2 linked regions of the Hoeflea sp. 108 genome follow. The protein of the gene in region 2 interacts with the protein of the main gene of each other region in a pairwise test. Links are inferred from orthologs where the notes say so. Each region holds a gene or a part of one and is shown on either strand. Other genes may lie near its edges.

What was found.
Region 1: the proteins of B015_RS0100880 (region 2) and topA interact in binary tests that used the Escherichia coli proteins (3 or more experiments, as listed by UniProt). The link is inferred for Hoeflea sp. 108 from one-to-one orthologs.

Annotation. Positions count from the first base shown.
Region 1 is NZ_KB890024.1:2,646,623-2,654,341, reverse strand. Bases 2,540-5,687 are described here. They hold topA (type I DNA topoisomerase), read right to left. Parts: upstream 5,347-5,687; coding sequence 2,740-5,346; downstream 2,540-2,739. Other genes in these bases: B015_RS33250 (hypothetical protein), read left to right, coding at 5,388-5,612; rnr (ribonuclease R), read right to left, coding at 2,540-2,733. Outside these bases: B015_RS0113035 (DUF983 domain-containing protein), read right to left, coding at 1-412; more of rnr, read right to left, coding at 415-2,539; DNA-processing protein DprA, read right to left, coding at 5,761-6,897; glycerol-3-phosphate 1-O-acyltransferase PlsY, read right to left, coding at 6,894-7,505; B015_RS0113010 (dihydroorotase), read right to left, coding at 7,540-7,719. UniProt on the Escherichia coli protein: Releases the supercoiling and torsional tension of DNA, which is introduced during the DNA replication and transcription, by transiently cleaving and rejoining one strand of the DNA duplex.
Region 2 is NZ_KB890024.1:186,100-193,439, forward strand. Bases 3,935-6,703 are described here. They hold B015_RS0100880 (YigZ family protein), read right to left. Parts: upstream 5,729-6,703; coding sequence 5,141-5,728; downstream 3,935-5,140. Other genes in these bases: B015_RS0100870 (D-alanyl-D-alanine carboxypeptidase family protein), read left to right, coding at 3,935-4,602; B015_RS0100875 (cupin domain-containing protein), read right to left, coding at 4,617-5,018; B015_RS0100885 (fatty acid desaturase), read left to right, coding at 5,912-6,703. Also shown: B015_RS0100850 (beta-ketoacyl-[acyl-carrier-protein] synthase family protein), read left to right, coding at 1-677; B015_RS0100855 (glutathione S-transferase N-terminal domain-containing protein), read left to right, coding at 803-1,507; B015_RS0100860 (nucleoside triphosphate hydrolase), read right to left, coding at 1,580-2,188; B015_RS0100865 (hypothetical protein), read right to left, coding at 2,256-3,347; more of B015_RS0100870, read left to right, coding at 3,580-3,934; more of B015_RS0100885, read left to right, coding at 6,704-7,012; B015_RS0100890 (hypothetical protein), read right to left, coding at 7,278-7,340.

The DNA.
Region 1 (7,719 bases), 2.5 Mb from region 2 along the record:
CGTCCTCTTCGCCGCCGAAGCCGTGCATGTAGAGCGCCCATTGCATGCCAACCACGGCGCCCTTGATCGGACGCAGCAGGGCGAGCGCCGAGATGATCGTCAGCGGCACCCAGATGGCGAGATGCTGCCACATCGACAGCGTGCTGCTGGCCTCGACCGCCATGAAGGCACCGACGACGATGTGGCCGACAATGACCACGACCAGATAGGCGGGCAGGTCATCGGCACGATGGTGAAAGATTTCCTCGTGGCAAACCTCGCAGCGGTCCGCCGTCTTGACGAAGGAAGCAAACAGCCGGCCTTCGCCGCAATGCGGGCACTTGCCCATCAGGCCGCGCTTGACCGCCGGCCAAAGCGGACGGGCCTGCCGGGCAGCCTGGTTGCGGCCGCCGCCGAAAACCTGTTCTTCCATCGTCATCTCCTGCCGTGCGGTCCACGTCTCGGCTGGGAGGCGCGGGCACGCGAGCGTTGCCCCTTCGCCTTGTGGAACGACCGCTTCGAGCCGGGCAGTGGCTTCGGTTCGGTCAGCATCTCGAAGCGCATGGCGCCGGCAAGCGGGGCGATCTCGACCAGCCTGACCTGAACGCGGTCGGCCAGCTGGTAGCCCTTGCCGGTACGCTCCCCGAACAGCGAACGGGCAGCTTCGTCGAAGTGGTAATAATCGTCACCCAAGGATGACACGGGGATGAAACCATCGGCGCCATATTGCGGCAATTGGACAAATAGTCCCGCCTTGACCACGCCGGAGATGCGGGCATCGAAGGTCTCGTCGACGCGCTCGGCCAAGAAGCCGGCGATCAGCCGGTCGACGGTGTCGCGCTCGGCCGCCATGGCGCGGCGTTCGGTCTGCGAGATCAGGCCGGCGATCTCTTCCAGCCGTGCTTCCTCCGCAGGCGTCAGTCCGCCCGCTCCCAGGCCCAGCGAGCCGATCAGCGCGCGGTGGACGATCAGGTCGGCATAACGACGGATCGGCGAGGTGAAATGGGCATAGCGGCGCAGATTGAGGCCGAAATGGCCAATGTTGTCGGGGTTGTACTCGGCCTGGCTCTGCGAGCGCAGCACCACCTCGTTGACCAACTGTTCGTTGTCTTCGCCGCGAACGCGCTCGAGGATGCCGTTGAACTGGCTGGGCCGCATCTGGGCGCCACGCGCCAGTGACAGGCCGATCGTCTGCAGGAATTCGCGCAGCGATTCCTGCTTGGCGAGCGAGGGGCCGTCATGGATGCGGTAGACCAGCTTCTGCTTCTTGTTTTCCAGCGTCTCGGCGGCCGCGACGTTGGCCTGGATCATGAATTCTTCGATCAGCTTGTGGGCGTCGAGCCGATCGGGAACGATGACGGTGTCGACCGTGCCGTCGGGCTTGAGCAGGATCTTGCGCTCGGGCAAGTCGAGCTCCAGCGGCTGGCGGCTGTCGCGGCCGCGCTTGAGCACGTCATAGGCGGCCCACAGCGGCTTGAGGATCGTCTCCAGGATCGGCGTCGTTTTGTCGTCCGGCATGCCGTCTATGGCTGCCTGGGCCTGCGGGTAGGAGAGCCGCGCGGCCGAACGCATCATGACGCGATGGAACGAGTGCCTGACCTTGCGGCCTTCCGCCGAAAACGTCATGCGCACGGCGAGCGCCGGACGGTCGACGCCCTCGCGCAGCGAGCACAAATCGTTGGAGATGCGCTCGGGCAGCATCGGCACGACGCGGTCGGGGAAATAGACCGAGTTGCCGCGCTTCAGCGCTTCGTGGTCCAGTGCGCTGCCGGGGCGCACATAGGCTGCGACATCGGCAATGGCGACGGTGACGATGACGCCGCCGACATTCTTCTCGTCCGTATCGGGCTCGGCATAAACGGCGTCGTCGTGGTCCTTGGCGTCGGCCGGGTCGATGGTGACCAGCGGCAGCTCGCGCCAATCCTCGCGCTTGCCGTCGAGCGTCGCCGGCTTGACCGCCTCTGCCTCGGCAAGGACCTCCGACGGGAAGATGTGGGGAATGTCGTGGGCGTGAATGGCGATCATCGAGACCGCCTTCTCGTTGGTCAGCGAGCCCAGCACCGTGACGACCTTGGCACGCGGCAGGCCGTAGCGGCTGGCGCGTTCGGGCACCACCTCGACCAGGTCGCCTTCCTTGGCGCCGTTCTGGAAATCCTTGTCGACCACCAGTTCCGGCTGGCGGCGCTCGACCGGCTCGATGCGGAAGGTGCCGTCCTTGAGGATGCGGAAAATGCCAAGCGTGGTGTCGCTGCGTTTTTCGAACACCTTCATGATCCGCGCCGTGTAGGCGGGCTCGTTCTCGTCGCCGAGATGGTCCTCGATAGGGAAGGTCTTTGCCAGGACGCGGTCGCCGACGCCTGGTGTCGGGCCGCTTGCGTTGCGCGACATCTTGACGGCGACGATCGGGCCATCGGGTTGCTCGGAGGCGCGCGCCAGGAAGGTGCCTTCCTCGTCGCGTCCGAAAATGTCGAGCACAGCGACATGGGGCAGGGCGCCGACCCTGGTCAGCCGCTTGCGGCTCTTTTCCAGCAGGCCTTCGTCCTGCAGCTCGCGCAGCAGGTGCTTCAGCCAGATGCGATCGTCGTTCTTCAACGCGAAGGCCTTGGCGATGTCGCGCTTGCCGCTGCGATCGGGATTCTCCGCGATGTAGCGGAGGATCTCGTCACGCGAGGGGCGATAGACGTCCTTGCCCCTGACCTCGTCGCTTGCGGCGCGTCTGGTGCCGGCGTTTCGTCCGGATATCTTTCGCGCCAAGGTCGGTCAGTCCTTCTTCTTGGCTTTGCTTGCGGCCGGCTTCTTGGCGGCCGGTTTCTTGGCTGCACTGCGGGCCGGCTTCTTGGCGCCGCCGCCCTTGGCCTCTTTTTCGGCGATCAGGGCAAGCGCATCTTCCACGGTCACGGTGGCGGGATCCTTGCCCTTCGGCAAGGTAGCATTGACCTTGCCGAAATTGACATAGGGGCCGTATTTGCCGTCGCGCACGGTGATGTTGCCGCCGCCGCCTGGATGTTCGCCCAGGTCCTTGAGCGCGGCCGGAGTGCCGCCGCCGCGACCGCCCTTGGCCTTCGACTGCTTCTCGGCAAGCACCGTCACGGCGCGGTTGAGGCCGATGGAGAAGACGTCCTCGATGCTCTCGAGATTGGCGTAGGTGCCATCGTGCAGCACGAACGGACCGTAGCGCCCGAGGCCGGCCGAGATCATCTTGCCCGACTCGGGATGCTGGCCGACGTCACGCGGCAGCGCCAGCAAGGCAAGCGCCTTTTCGTGGTCTATCGTCGCCGGCGTCCAACCCTTAGGCAGGCTGGATCGCTTGGCCTCCTTGCCGTCGCCGCGCTGGATGTAGGGGCCAAAGCGGCCGCTGCGCAGGGTGATCTCTTCATTGGTGTAGGGATCGGTGCCCAGCACCTTGGTGCCGTCTTCGAGCCCGCCATTCTCGCCATTGGCGCCGGGGCCGTCGAGCTGGCGGGTGAAGCCGCATTCCGGATAGTTGGAACAGCCGACGAAGGCGCCGAACTTGCCGAGCTTGAGCGACAGGTTGCCGGATCCGCATTTCGGGCATATGCGCGGATTGGAACCGTCCTCGCGCTCGGGGAAGACCAGCGGCGCCAGTTCCTCGTTGAGCGCATCGAGCACGTCGGTAACGCGCAGTTCCTTGATCTCGTCGACCGCGCCCGAGAAGTCTTTCCAGAAGTCGCGCAGCACGTCGCGCCAGGCGAGCTTGCCGTCCGAAATCTCGTCGAGCTTCTCTTCAAGCGAGGCGGTGAAGTCGTACTCGACATAGTGCTCGAAGAAGCTTTCCATGAAGGCCGTGACCAGCCGGCCCTTGGGCTGGGGCACGAGCTTGCGGTTCTCGATCTTCACATAGTCGCGGTCTTCAAGGGTCTTCAGCGTCGCCACATAGGTGGACGGGCGGCCGATGCCGAGCTCTTCCATCTTCTTGATGAACGAGGCTTCCGAATAGCGGGGCGGCGGTTCGGTCGTGTGGTGGGTGGCGTTGACCTGTTCGCGCTTCAGCGTCTCGTCGGCGCGGATCTCAGGCAGGCGACGGCTTTCCTCGTCCTCCGAATCCTCGTCCTTCTGGTCGGTGTAGGCGGCGATGAAGCCATCGAAACGAGTGACCGAGCCGACGGCGCGCAATCCGGCGGTCCTTGCGCCGTTGGTTGCTTCGATCTCGACCGTGGTGCGCTCGATCTCGGCCGGTTGCATCTGGCTGGCGATCGCCCGCTTCCAGATCATCTCGTAGAGGCGAGCCTGGTCAGCATCGAGATACTTGCGCATCTCGGCCGGCGTGCGGGTGAAGTCGGTCGGACGGATCGCCTCGTGCGCTTCCTGGGCGTTCTTGGCCTTGGTCGTGTAGTGGCGCGGCTTCTCGGGCAGGTATCTTGCGCCGAACTCCTTGCCGATGGCATCACGCGCGGCCTCGATGGCCTCGGGCGCCATCTGCACGCCGTCGGTACGCATATAGGTGATCAGGCCGGCCGTTTCGCCGCCGATCTCCATGCCTTCATAGAGGCGCTGGGCGACCTGCATGGTGCGGCTTGCGGAGAACCCGAGGCGCGACGACGCAGCCTGCTGCAAGGTCGAGGTGGTGAAGGGCGGGCCGGGATTGCGCCGGGTCGGCTTGGCTTCGACCGACAGCGTCTTGAAGCTTGCGCCATCGAGCATCGCCTTGATGTCGTCCGCCATCGCCTGGCTGGAGATGTCGAGCTTCTGCAGCTTCTTGCCGTCATAGACGGTCAGTCTCGCCTCGAAGCTTTCGGCGCGCGGCGTGCCGAGAGTGGCTGCGATCTGCCAGTATTCCTCGCGGACGAAGCGTTCGATCTCGGCCTCGCGGTCGCAGACGAAGCGCAACGCCACCGACTGGACGCGGCCGGCCGAGCGCGCGCCCGGCAGCTTGCGCCACAGCACCGGTGACAGGGTGAAGCCGACCAGATAGTCGAGCGCGCGGCGTGCCAGATAGGCATCGACCAGCTGCGGGTCGACCTCGCGTGGATTGGAGATCGCTTCCAGGACCGCCTGCTTGGTGATCGAGTTGAAGGCGACGCGCTTGATCGACTTGTCCTTGAGCACGCGCTTCTGCTTGAGCACTTCCAGCACATGCCAGGCAATGGCTTCGCCTTCGCGATCCGGATCGGTTGCGAGGATCAGGCCATCGGCTTCCTTGACCGCCTTGGCGATGTCGGTCAGCCGCTTGGAGGATGCTCCATCGACGGACCAGGACATGGCGAAGTCTTCGTCCGGCTTCACCGATCCGTCCTTGGCGGGCAGGTCGCGAACATGGCCAAACGAGGCCAGAACCTTGTAGTTCTTGCCCAGGTACTTGTTGATGCTCTTCACCTTGTTAGGCGACTCGACGACAACGACGTCCATATGTGGCTGATTATCCAGTAGGCGCCAGGCAAGACAGTGGCGTGGCGAACTTCATTCAATTCGCACGTCAAATGGCCGCCCTTTTTCGTTCGGTCAAGGGGAAGGGGGCAAAAACGGGTGCGCCGGGCAGTATTGCAACCGGTTGTTGCGTGCATGATTTCGATGCAATCTTTGGTGGTCTTGTTGTATTTCCACTATCGCAGGTGGAGCCGAGCCTCTTGCGACACGCCGCTGCGGAGCAGACCATCGCACGCGGCCCTTTCTAGGGAAAGTCACAGCCATGCACCAGACTGCGCCCGCCCGCAGGCGGTCCGATACGCTGGACTATGTCCAGACGATGCTAGCTCAGTTGCGACTTATGGCCGAGGCCGAGCGCCGCGGCATGCTCGCCTATCTGATCGAGATGGCGAGAGCTTACCGCTCGTCGGGCGAAACAAGCGAAACACGTCCGCCTGAGTGGCGTTCGAGGCGCCCTGCGAGATCGAGTTCCAGCAGAATCATGAATATCTGCGCCGGATGCAGCCCGGTGTGGCGGATCAGTTCGTCTATCTCGACCGGTACAGGGCCTAGTGCTTCGACGACGCGGGCACGGTCGTTGTCGACAGGTGGGGGCGTGGCTGAAAAGTCCGGCGGCTCCTCGAACTTGTCTGGAGGCAGGGGCTGGCTGCCGGCAAGCGGCGATAGCGCCTCCAGCACGTCGGCTGCTTCGGTGACCAGTGTCGCACCGTCCTTGAGCAGGCCGTTGGTGCCGGCGGCACGCGGGTCGAGAGGCGAGCCCGGCACGGCAAAGACCAGCCGACCCATTTCCCCCGCCAGCCGGGCGCTGATCAGCGATCCCGAGCGATTTGCCGCCTCCACCACCACGAGCCCAAGCGCCATGCCGGCAACGATGCGGTTGCGGCGCGGAAAATCCTGGGCGCGGGGCTCCCAGCCGAAGGGCATTTCCGAGACGATGGCGCCGCGTTCGGCGATCTCCTCGCAGAGCGGGATGTTTTCGGAAGGATAGGGCTTGTCCAGGCCGCCGGCGAGCACGCCAACGGTTCCGGTGTCGAGGCTGCCATGATGGGCTGCCGTGTCGATGCCGCGGGCGAGGCCGGAGATCACCGCATAGCCGTTGCGGCCGAGTTCGGCGGCAAGCGTGCGTGCCATCTTGATGCCGGCCAGCGAGGCGTTGCGGGCGCCGACGATTGCCACCGGCGGCAGCTTGAAGACGGCTGCGTTGCCCTTCACGGCAAGCAGCGGCGGCGGGTGGTCCATGCGCTTGAGGATGGCGGGGTAGTCGGGCTCGCCGATGGCTATGAAACGCGCGCCGCGCCTGCGGGCCGCTTCGAGTTCCGTTTCAGCTTCGGCAATCGAAGGGATGCGGACAAGCCGGTTGGCGCCGCCGGCAAGCATCACCTCGGGCAGCATCTCGATGGCCGTTTCGGCAGAGCCGAAGCGATTGACGAGGTCGCGAAAGCTGGCCGGCCCGACATTGGAGGTCCGGATGAGGCGCAGCCAATTGAGCCGCTGCCGGTCGCTGAGTTGCGGGCCGGCGGCGGGCTTGTTCATCCCTTGGCGCCTATGCGGGACTCGGTCCCTGAAAGCAGCCGGGAGATGTTGGCGCGGTGGCGGATGAAGACCAGGACGCTCATTGCAGCCAGAAGGCCGGCGGCTTTGGGCATGTCCATCATATAAAGAGTGAAGGGCACAACGATGGCTGCGGCAAGCGCGGCGAGCGACGAATAGCGGCTGACGAAGGCAATCAGCAGCCAGGTGACGGCGAATGCCAGGGCGCCGAGCCCGGACAGGCCGAGCAGGACGCCGATATAGGTCGCCACGCCCTTGCCGCCCTTGAAGCCGAGCCAGATCGGATAGAGGTGGCCGATGAAGGCGCCGAAACCTGCGGCAATGGAAGCATCGGTGCTCCAGCGCGCGGCGATCACCACGGCGACAGTGCCCTTCAGCGCGTCGAGCAGCAGCGTTGCCGCCGCCAGCTTCTTGTTGCCGGTGCGCAGCACGTTGGTTGCGCCGATGTTGCCAGAGCCAATCTTGCGCACATCGCCGAGGCCGGCGGCGCGGGTCAGCAGCAAGCCGAACGGGATCGAGCCCAGCAGGTAGCCGAAGACGGCAGCGGCAATCAGGACGTGCACAGCCGTCGGAAAAATGTCATCCGGCATCAAGATAAGTCTACTCCCCCGTGGCCCGAACGTGTCAGGCCGAGAACACTGTGCGTCCGGCGACCAAGGTTTTCAAGACCTTGCCCTGCAGGCGCGCGCCCTCGAAGCAGGTATTCTTGGAGCGGGAGCGGATATCGGTTTCGCGCACGACCCACGGCTCGTCGAGATCGACAAGTGCAAGATCGGCCGCAGTACCAGGCTTCAACGTACCGCC
Region 2 (7,340 bases):
TGGGACGCGCCGACGTGATGGTTGCCGGTGGCACCGACGCGCCGCTGGTCTGGGGCATCGTCAAGGCCTGGGAAGCGCTGCGCGTTCTGTCGCCCGACACCTGCCGTCCGTTCTCGGCCGACCGCCAGGGGCTGGTACTTGGCGAGGGCGCCGGTATGGCCGTGCTCGAGACCTATGAACACGCCGTCGCCCGAGGCGCGACCATCCTGGCCGAACTGGCCGGCGCTGGCATGTCGGGCGATGCTTCCGACATCGTTGCACCGACCGTCGAAGGGCCGACGGCCGCCATGCGCGCCTGCCTGCTCGACGCGGGCCTTGCGCCCGAAGAGGTCGACTACATCAACGCCCATGGCACCGGCACCAAGGCCAACGACCAGATCGAGACCGCTGCCATCAAGCGCGTGTTCGGCGCCCATGCCCACAAGCTGTCGGTGTCTTCGACCAAGTCGATGCACGCCCATTGCCTCGGCGCCTCGGGCGCTCTGGAGATGATCGCCTGCGTCATGGCCGTGCGTGAGGGCTTGGTTCCGCCGACTGCAAACTATCGCGAGGCGGATGCCGATTGCGACCTCGATGTCACGCCGAACGTGGCCAGGAAGCGCGACGTGCGCGTCGCGATCAGCAATGGTTTCGCCTTTGGCGGCACCAATGCCGTGGTGGCGGTCAAGGCGGCCTGAGCGGTCGCCTCGTCGCCTTCCTGTCGTGACATCTGGATATTGATGCGCGGCCACGCCGCCACTACATCTTGCGTGCCCCCACCCTTGGCCGGCGTTTCCACGCGGCCCATCCCGAGGAACCGTCGATGAGCGATCTTACGCCCTTTCCGATTGCTGCGCGCTGGCCAGCCCAGCACCCCGACCGCATTCAGCTCTATTCCTTCCCGACGCCCAATGGCGTGAAGGTGTCGATCGTGCTGGAAGAGCTCGACCTGCCTTATGAGGCCCATGCCATCAACATCGGCAAGAACGAGAGCTGGACGCCCGAATTCCTGGCGCTGAACCCCAATGGCAAGATCCCGGCGATCATCGATCCCAACGGTCCCGGCGGCAAGCCGCTGGCACTGTTCGAGTCGGGCGCCATCCTGCTCTATCTCGCTGAAAAGACCGGCCGCCTGATCCCTGCCGACCGCGCCCGCCACTACGAAACGGTGCAGTGGGTGTTCTTCCAGATGGCGTCGGTCGGCCCGATGTTCGGCCAGCTCGGCTTCTTCCACAAATTCGCCGGCCGCGAGATATCAGACAAGCGCCCGCTCGAGCGCTATCGCGACGAGTCCAAGCGCCTGCTCGGCGTGCTCGACAAGCGGCTCGAAGGCCGCAAGTGGATCATGGACGACGACTACACCATCGCCGACATCTCGATGCTCGGCTGGGTGCGCAACCTCATCGGCTTTTACGAGGCGCGCGATCTGGTCGGCTTCGACGATTTCAAGAATGTCGCGGCCTGGCTCGAGCGTGGCCTCGCCCGTCCCGCCGTGCAGAAGGGACTGAACGTCCCGCCGCGGCCGTGATCGGCGTCTCCTGAATACCAAAAAGCCGGAGCTGCGTTGCGCCTCCGGCTTTTTTGTCCTGGACTTGCTCGTTCAGAGTTCCAGGTCGGCTTTGCGCCTGGCGTGAAGCACGCGGTCGATATTGGGCATGTCGTTGGTGTCGATCCAGTTGCGCGCGTCGGCGTCGGAGCGGCCATGCTCGCGCCAGCGCTCCACCAGCCGCCGCTCCAATTCCTCGCGCGGCGAATTGACGAAGATGGTGAAATCGAACAGCGGCGCCAGCCTCTGCCACGGATCCTCGTCGAGCAGCAGGTAGTTGCCTTCGACCAGGATGAACTTCACGTCGGCGCTGACCACGTCTGCCGCGGCACGCGACAGCTCGATGCTGCGGTCGAATACGGGGATGGCGACATCGGGTTCGGCCGCCTTCAGCCGGCGCAGCAGCACTTCGAAGCCGGCAAAGTCGAATGTCTCGGGTGCGCCCTTGCGCGTCCTCAGGCCGCGCCTGTCGAGCACGCTGTCGTCGAAATGGAAGCCGTCCATCGGCACCACAGCCGCAGCCCCGTCGGGCAGTACGTCGTGAAGGGCCGCCGAAAGCGTCGACTTGCCCGAGCCGGGCGGCCCGGCGATGCCGACGACGAAACGCTGGGCATGATGCGCGCGCTTGAACAGGGTGGCGGCGATATGGGCGATTTCTGACATGGACCTTCCCGAGGGTTACAGCTGTCATCGTGCCGCAAGTTCCGTCAAAAATGAGGCGGCGAAGAGCTCAGTTCAAGGGCGCATGCCCGATGCGCAGGAAGCTGTCGTCGAAGCCGACCTCGTCCGACGCGCCGCCGTCGAAGCCGAGCTGGAGCCGACCCCTGGCTGCGGTGACTGAACTTGGCGCTGTGCCCCTCAATGATGTGACCGCGCCAACCACCTGCCTGAAGCTGACGGTGCCGCCGAGCGCGAAGGCCGTTTCCACGCCCAGGCGTTTCAGCCAGTTGTCGCCGAGCGAGGTGGCATGGCCGATGGCTGCGCGCCCGTCCTCGACACCGAGCACGCCGCGCCGGCCGTTCCACGGCGCGTAAAAGCGCCCGCCATTGCTGATCCACAGCATCGTCACCGGCAGTTCGGCGGGGTTCTTCAGCACCAGCACGACGTCGTCTTCGGCCTCTCGCGCCACCGCCGACCAGCCTATGCCGCCATGTTCTGCCTCGACCAGCGTGACGAAATCTTCATGTGCACTATCGGTGCGGAACTCAGTCAGGTCGAGCACGCTGCCATCTGCCGCCGGAAAACGGGTGAGATCGTGGCTCTCTGCCGGATAGGCGAGTGCGCTGTGGCCGCGCGCCGGGTCGGTCTCGGGCGACGTCTCTGGCGTCGCCGCCAGCCGTTTGGGCGAAAACGCCAGCCTGCCGCCTGCACGCATCTCCGTCATCGGGTGGTGGGCTACCGAAATCGCGCCGCTGCCGCCGATGAAACTGTGCTCCTGATAGAGGAAAGGGTGGCCGTCGCGCAAAGTCAGTCGCTTTTCGACCACGGCTCCCATGACCTTGCGCTCAAGCCGGAACGTCGCCTGCGCGCCGTCGGCCAGCTTCTCGTCGCCGACATGCTTCCAGGCGCTGTTGCTGGTCCAGCCATGCAGCGGCGCTTCCTCGACATCCGATCGAGAAAAGGGCGCGCAGAGGAAATCGCCCGACAGCCTGAGCTGGCCTGCCGGCATCGCGGCGGGCAGGTCGGGCGAGCCGATCCACTTGGCACGATGCAGCGGTCTGAGCGTCCGTCCGCCGGACGCGATAGCCAGTTCGGCGACATGCCCGACGGCAAGATCGAGCGTCACCGAAATGCCCTCGGCCAGCAAGCTGTATTGGTTCATGTCGGCCTCATCCCTTGCACTGCCAATGGGCGTTCGGGCCGCAGAGAAGCTGATTCACCCAGATCAGTGCAAGTCGGGGGTGTAACCAATGTTCAACACTGCAGGCATTAGATGTGTATTCGGTCGCGCGGCAAATGGACGGTTCGCTGCGGCTTTTGTAGTTTCGACCGGCGCTGCTTCGGCGAGGGGCGATAAGGCCCGGTCACAGGTGACGGACTCAAGGTTTCAGGTGTTGGCCCAGGCCCTTTCTCATTCGCTGCCATTCAGGCTTCCCCAACTCGGGATACTCAGGCGCGTCGTCGCGCTCCTTGCCGTGCTGTCGCTGGTGTCTGCCTGCGCCACGGCCGGCGATACCCTTAATGTCGCCGCACCCCAGGCTGCGCCCGAGAAATATGCGGCAATCGTCGTCGACGCCAACAATGGCCGCACGCTGTTCCAGGCCTATGCGACCGCTCCGCGCTATCCGGCTTCGCTCACCAAGATGATGACACTTTACCTGCTGTTCGAGGCGATGCAGCAGGGCCGGGTCACCAAGGCCACCCTCATCCCCGTTTCCGACAATGCCGCCTCGCAGCCGCCGTCGAAGCTTGGCTTCCGACGTGGCGAGCAGATTGATGTCGAGGCCGCCATCCGCGCGCTCGCAACCAAGTCGGCCAACGACGTGGCAGTCGCCGTCGGCGAATATCTCGGCGGCTCGGAGGAGGGCTTTGCCCGCCAGATGACGTCGAAGGCGCGCCAGCTCGGCATGACGGCAACCGTCTTCCGCAACGCGTCGGGCCTGCCCGACGATGGCCAGCGCACCACGGCTCGCGACATGGCCGTGCTCGGCATGGCGCTGCGCAAGCATTTCCCGCAGCATTATTATTATTTCTCGGCCACTGACTTCAGCTTCCGTGGCAAGCGTATCCGCGGCCACAACGACCTGCTCGGCCGCGTCAACGGCGTCGACGGCATCAAGACCGGCTACATCAGGGCGTCCGGCTTCAACATCGTCACCTCGCTTTATGCCGATGGCCGCAAGCTTGTCGTGGTGGTGATGGGCGGCGACACGGCGCGCGAGCGCAACGCCCATGTCGAGGACCTTATTGCTCGCTACCTTCCGGAGGCATCGGGCGGCGGCGTGGCGGCAGCGCCGGCGCAGGCCGCACCTGTTGCGCTGGCGCCTGCGCCCGGCCCGGCCATGCCGATGCCGGTCGACACCGCCGCCATGGCCGCACCGGATGGCGCTCCGGTGCCGATGGCCGAGGTCCAATAGGTCCCGGAAGGCGCCTATTCAGGCGCCTTGTACTGATCGTCCGAAACGTGCTCAAGCCAATCGACGGCCTTGCCGTCCTTGGCCTCCTGGATCGCCAGATGGGTCATGGCGTTGGTCGCGGTCGCGCCGTGCCAGTGCTTTTCTCCTGGCGAGAACCAGACGACGTCGCCCTGCCTGATCTCTTCGATCTTGCCGCCCCACACCTGGGCCCAGCCGCAGCCTGCGGTCACGACAAGCGTCTGGCCCAGCGGGTGGGTGTGCCATGCCGTGCGTGCGCCCGGCTCGAAGGTGACGTTGACGGCCCGCACCTGGGCGGGCGCCGGCGCCTCGATGACCGGGTCCTGGCGCACGGCACCAGTGAAATAGTCTGGTGACGGCTTGGCCGAAGGCCTCGACCCGCAACGCTTGATCTCCATGTGATGTCTCCTTCCAAAAGAACTGGCTGCGGGCTTTCCGATGCCGACGAGCCTGCAATTGCCGCCACCATATGCGTTCCCGGTGCCGTTTGGCCCGGACAAAAGCGGGTGGCGTGCCGAAATCAGTCCGGCAGGATGACCGTGGTCCGGCCGCTGGTCAGGTCGGTGACCATGCGGGCGACTGCCTCTGCATCCGCCTCTGGCAGGCTGACGGCCAGATCGGCGCCGGTGGCGGAAAAATCCTCGCGTGCGATCGTCACGCCCGGCCACGCGGCCAGCCGCGCCTTGACCAGCGCCAGATCGGAAAAGCTGCAGGCGACGCTGCCTTCGACGGTTGCCACCAGTTCCAGTTTTTCGGCGGCGCGCAGGCAGGCGGCGGCGGTGCCGCCATAGGCGCGCACCAGGCCGCCGCTGCCCAGCAATATGCCGCCGAACCAGCGGGTCACGACCACGGCCACGTTGTCGAGGTTCTGCCCGTCCAGCGCCTGCAGCATCGGTTTGCCGGCGGTGCCGCTCGGCTCGCCGTCGTCGCTGAAGCGATAGCCTTGGCCGATCCTCCAGGCCCAGCAATTGTGGTTTGCATCCCCTTGGCAATGCGCGGCGATAAACTCTTTTGCCTCGGCCTCGCTCGCCACCGGCCCGGCAACGGCCAGGAAGCGGCTCTTCTTGATCTCCTGCGACAGGCTCTCGATGCGGGCGAGGGTGAACATGTCTTTGGATACACAATGGTGCCGGCGGTCGCCAGCCAGCTCGGTGATTGCCGGGCGCGCGACTGGAAAAGGTGCGGCGAAGTTAATTTGCCACATCGGAGCCACTGGTCATCGCATCAGCTGCGCCTTAATGACATCTGCGTGACACCAGTTGCGATCAACGCCGAAAAATCCGGAGCCCAGATGACCCAGCTGATGCCGTCCACCGAGGATGGCCGGATTCCTCCAGATGGGATCACTCCTGCTGTCGATCATGCTGCCGAAAAGGCGCTGGTTCGCAGGCTAGTGTCGCATTGCAATCGCTTCCGCGACCCCGACAACCGCCGTGCGGCATTCGAGTTGGCCGTCACGCTCGTTCCTTTCCTGGCGATGGGCGCAACGCTGGTCTGGCTGGCTGCCTATGCCGGCCCGTTGCTTGGCGGCTGGCGCTGGGCCGCGGTGGCGCTGCTGGCGCCGGTCTGCGCAGCCTTCCTGGTTCGTCTCTTTGCCATCCAGCATGATTGCGGCCATGGCTCGTTCACCAGCTCGCGCCCGGCGAACCGCTGGATCGGGCTCTTGCTCAGCGTGTTTACATTTACCCCATACACCCTGTGGCAGAAGGCGCATGCCGCCCACCACGGCTCCTCGGGCAATCTCGACAAGCGCGGCATCGGCGACATCAACACCAGGACGGTCGCCGAATATGAGGCGATGACCCCGCGCCAGCAGCTGATGTACCGCATCTACCGCAATCCAGTGGTCCTGATCGTCCTCGGAGTTCCCCTCTATTTCCTCCTCGTCCACCGGCTTCCCTACAATGACGCCATACCGCGCGTCGATGCATGGCGCAGCGCTGGTGGGCTCAACCTGGCGCTGGTCGTCTTCTACGGTGCGCTTGTCTATCTCTCGGGCTGGATGGTCATGCTTGCCGTGCTGCCGGTGGTGGTCATGGGGGCATGGGCGGGCGGCTGGCTGTTCTACATCCAGCATCAGTTCGAGGAGACGCTGTGGGACAAGGACGACGCCTGGGACTTGCATGTCGCAGCCTTCGGCGGCAGTTCCTGGTACGTGCTGCCGCGGCCGGCGCAGTGGCTCACCGGCTCGATCGGCCTGCACCACATCCATCACCTCTGCAGCCGTGTTCCGTTCTATCGCCTGCAGGCGTGTTTCAACGGCAGCCAAGAACTCCGCGCTGCCAGCGAGCGGGTCAAGCTCACCTTCGGCAGGAGCCTCGCCTGCGTCAATCTCGCCCTCTGGGACGAAAAGCGCCGCCGCCTCGTCTCCTTCGCCGAAGCCCGCTCATAAGGCCCGCAGGCGAAGGCGGCGTCTTGCCGATTGCCCGTTGAAGCGGAGCACAGCTTCGGCTATGAGGACTGCGTCGTCCGGTGCGCCGGGCGTGGTTCGCGGCCCGCCGTGGACGAGCACCCGTAGCTCAGCTGGATAGAGCGCTGCCCTCCGAAGCTGCCGAATCCGTATTATTATATATTTATCAATGCCTTGCGGGGCATGAAGACCGAGCGGCTATTTACACGCCGGGTTCATAGGCAGGCACGATCCCGCCACTTTTCGCCTATTGTTCTCGATACTCCCATCTCAATCGGAAAGCGTCTTCTTGACTGACAAGGATAGGTAG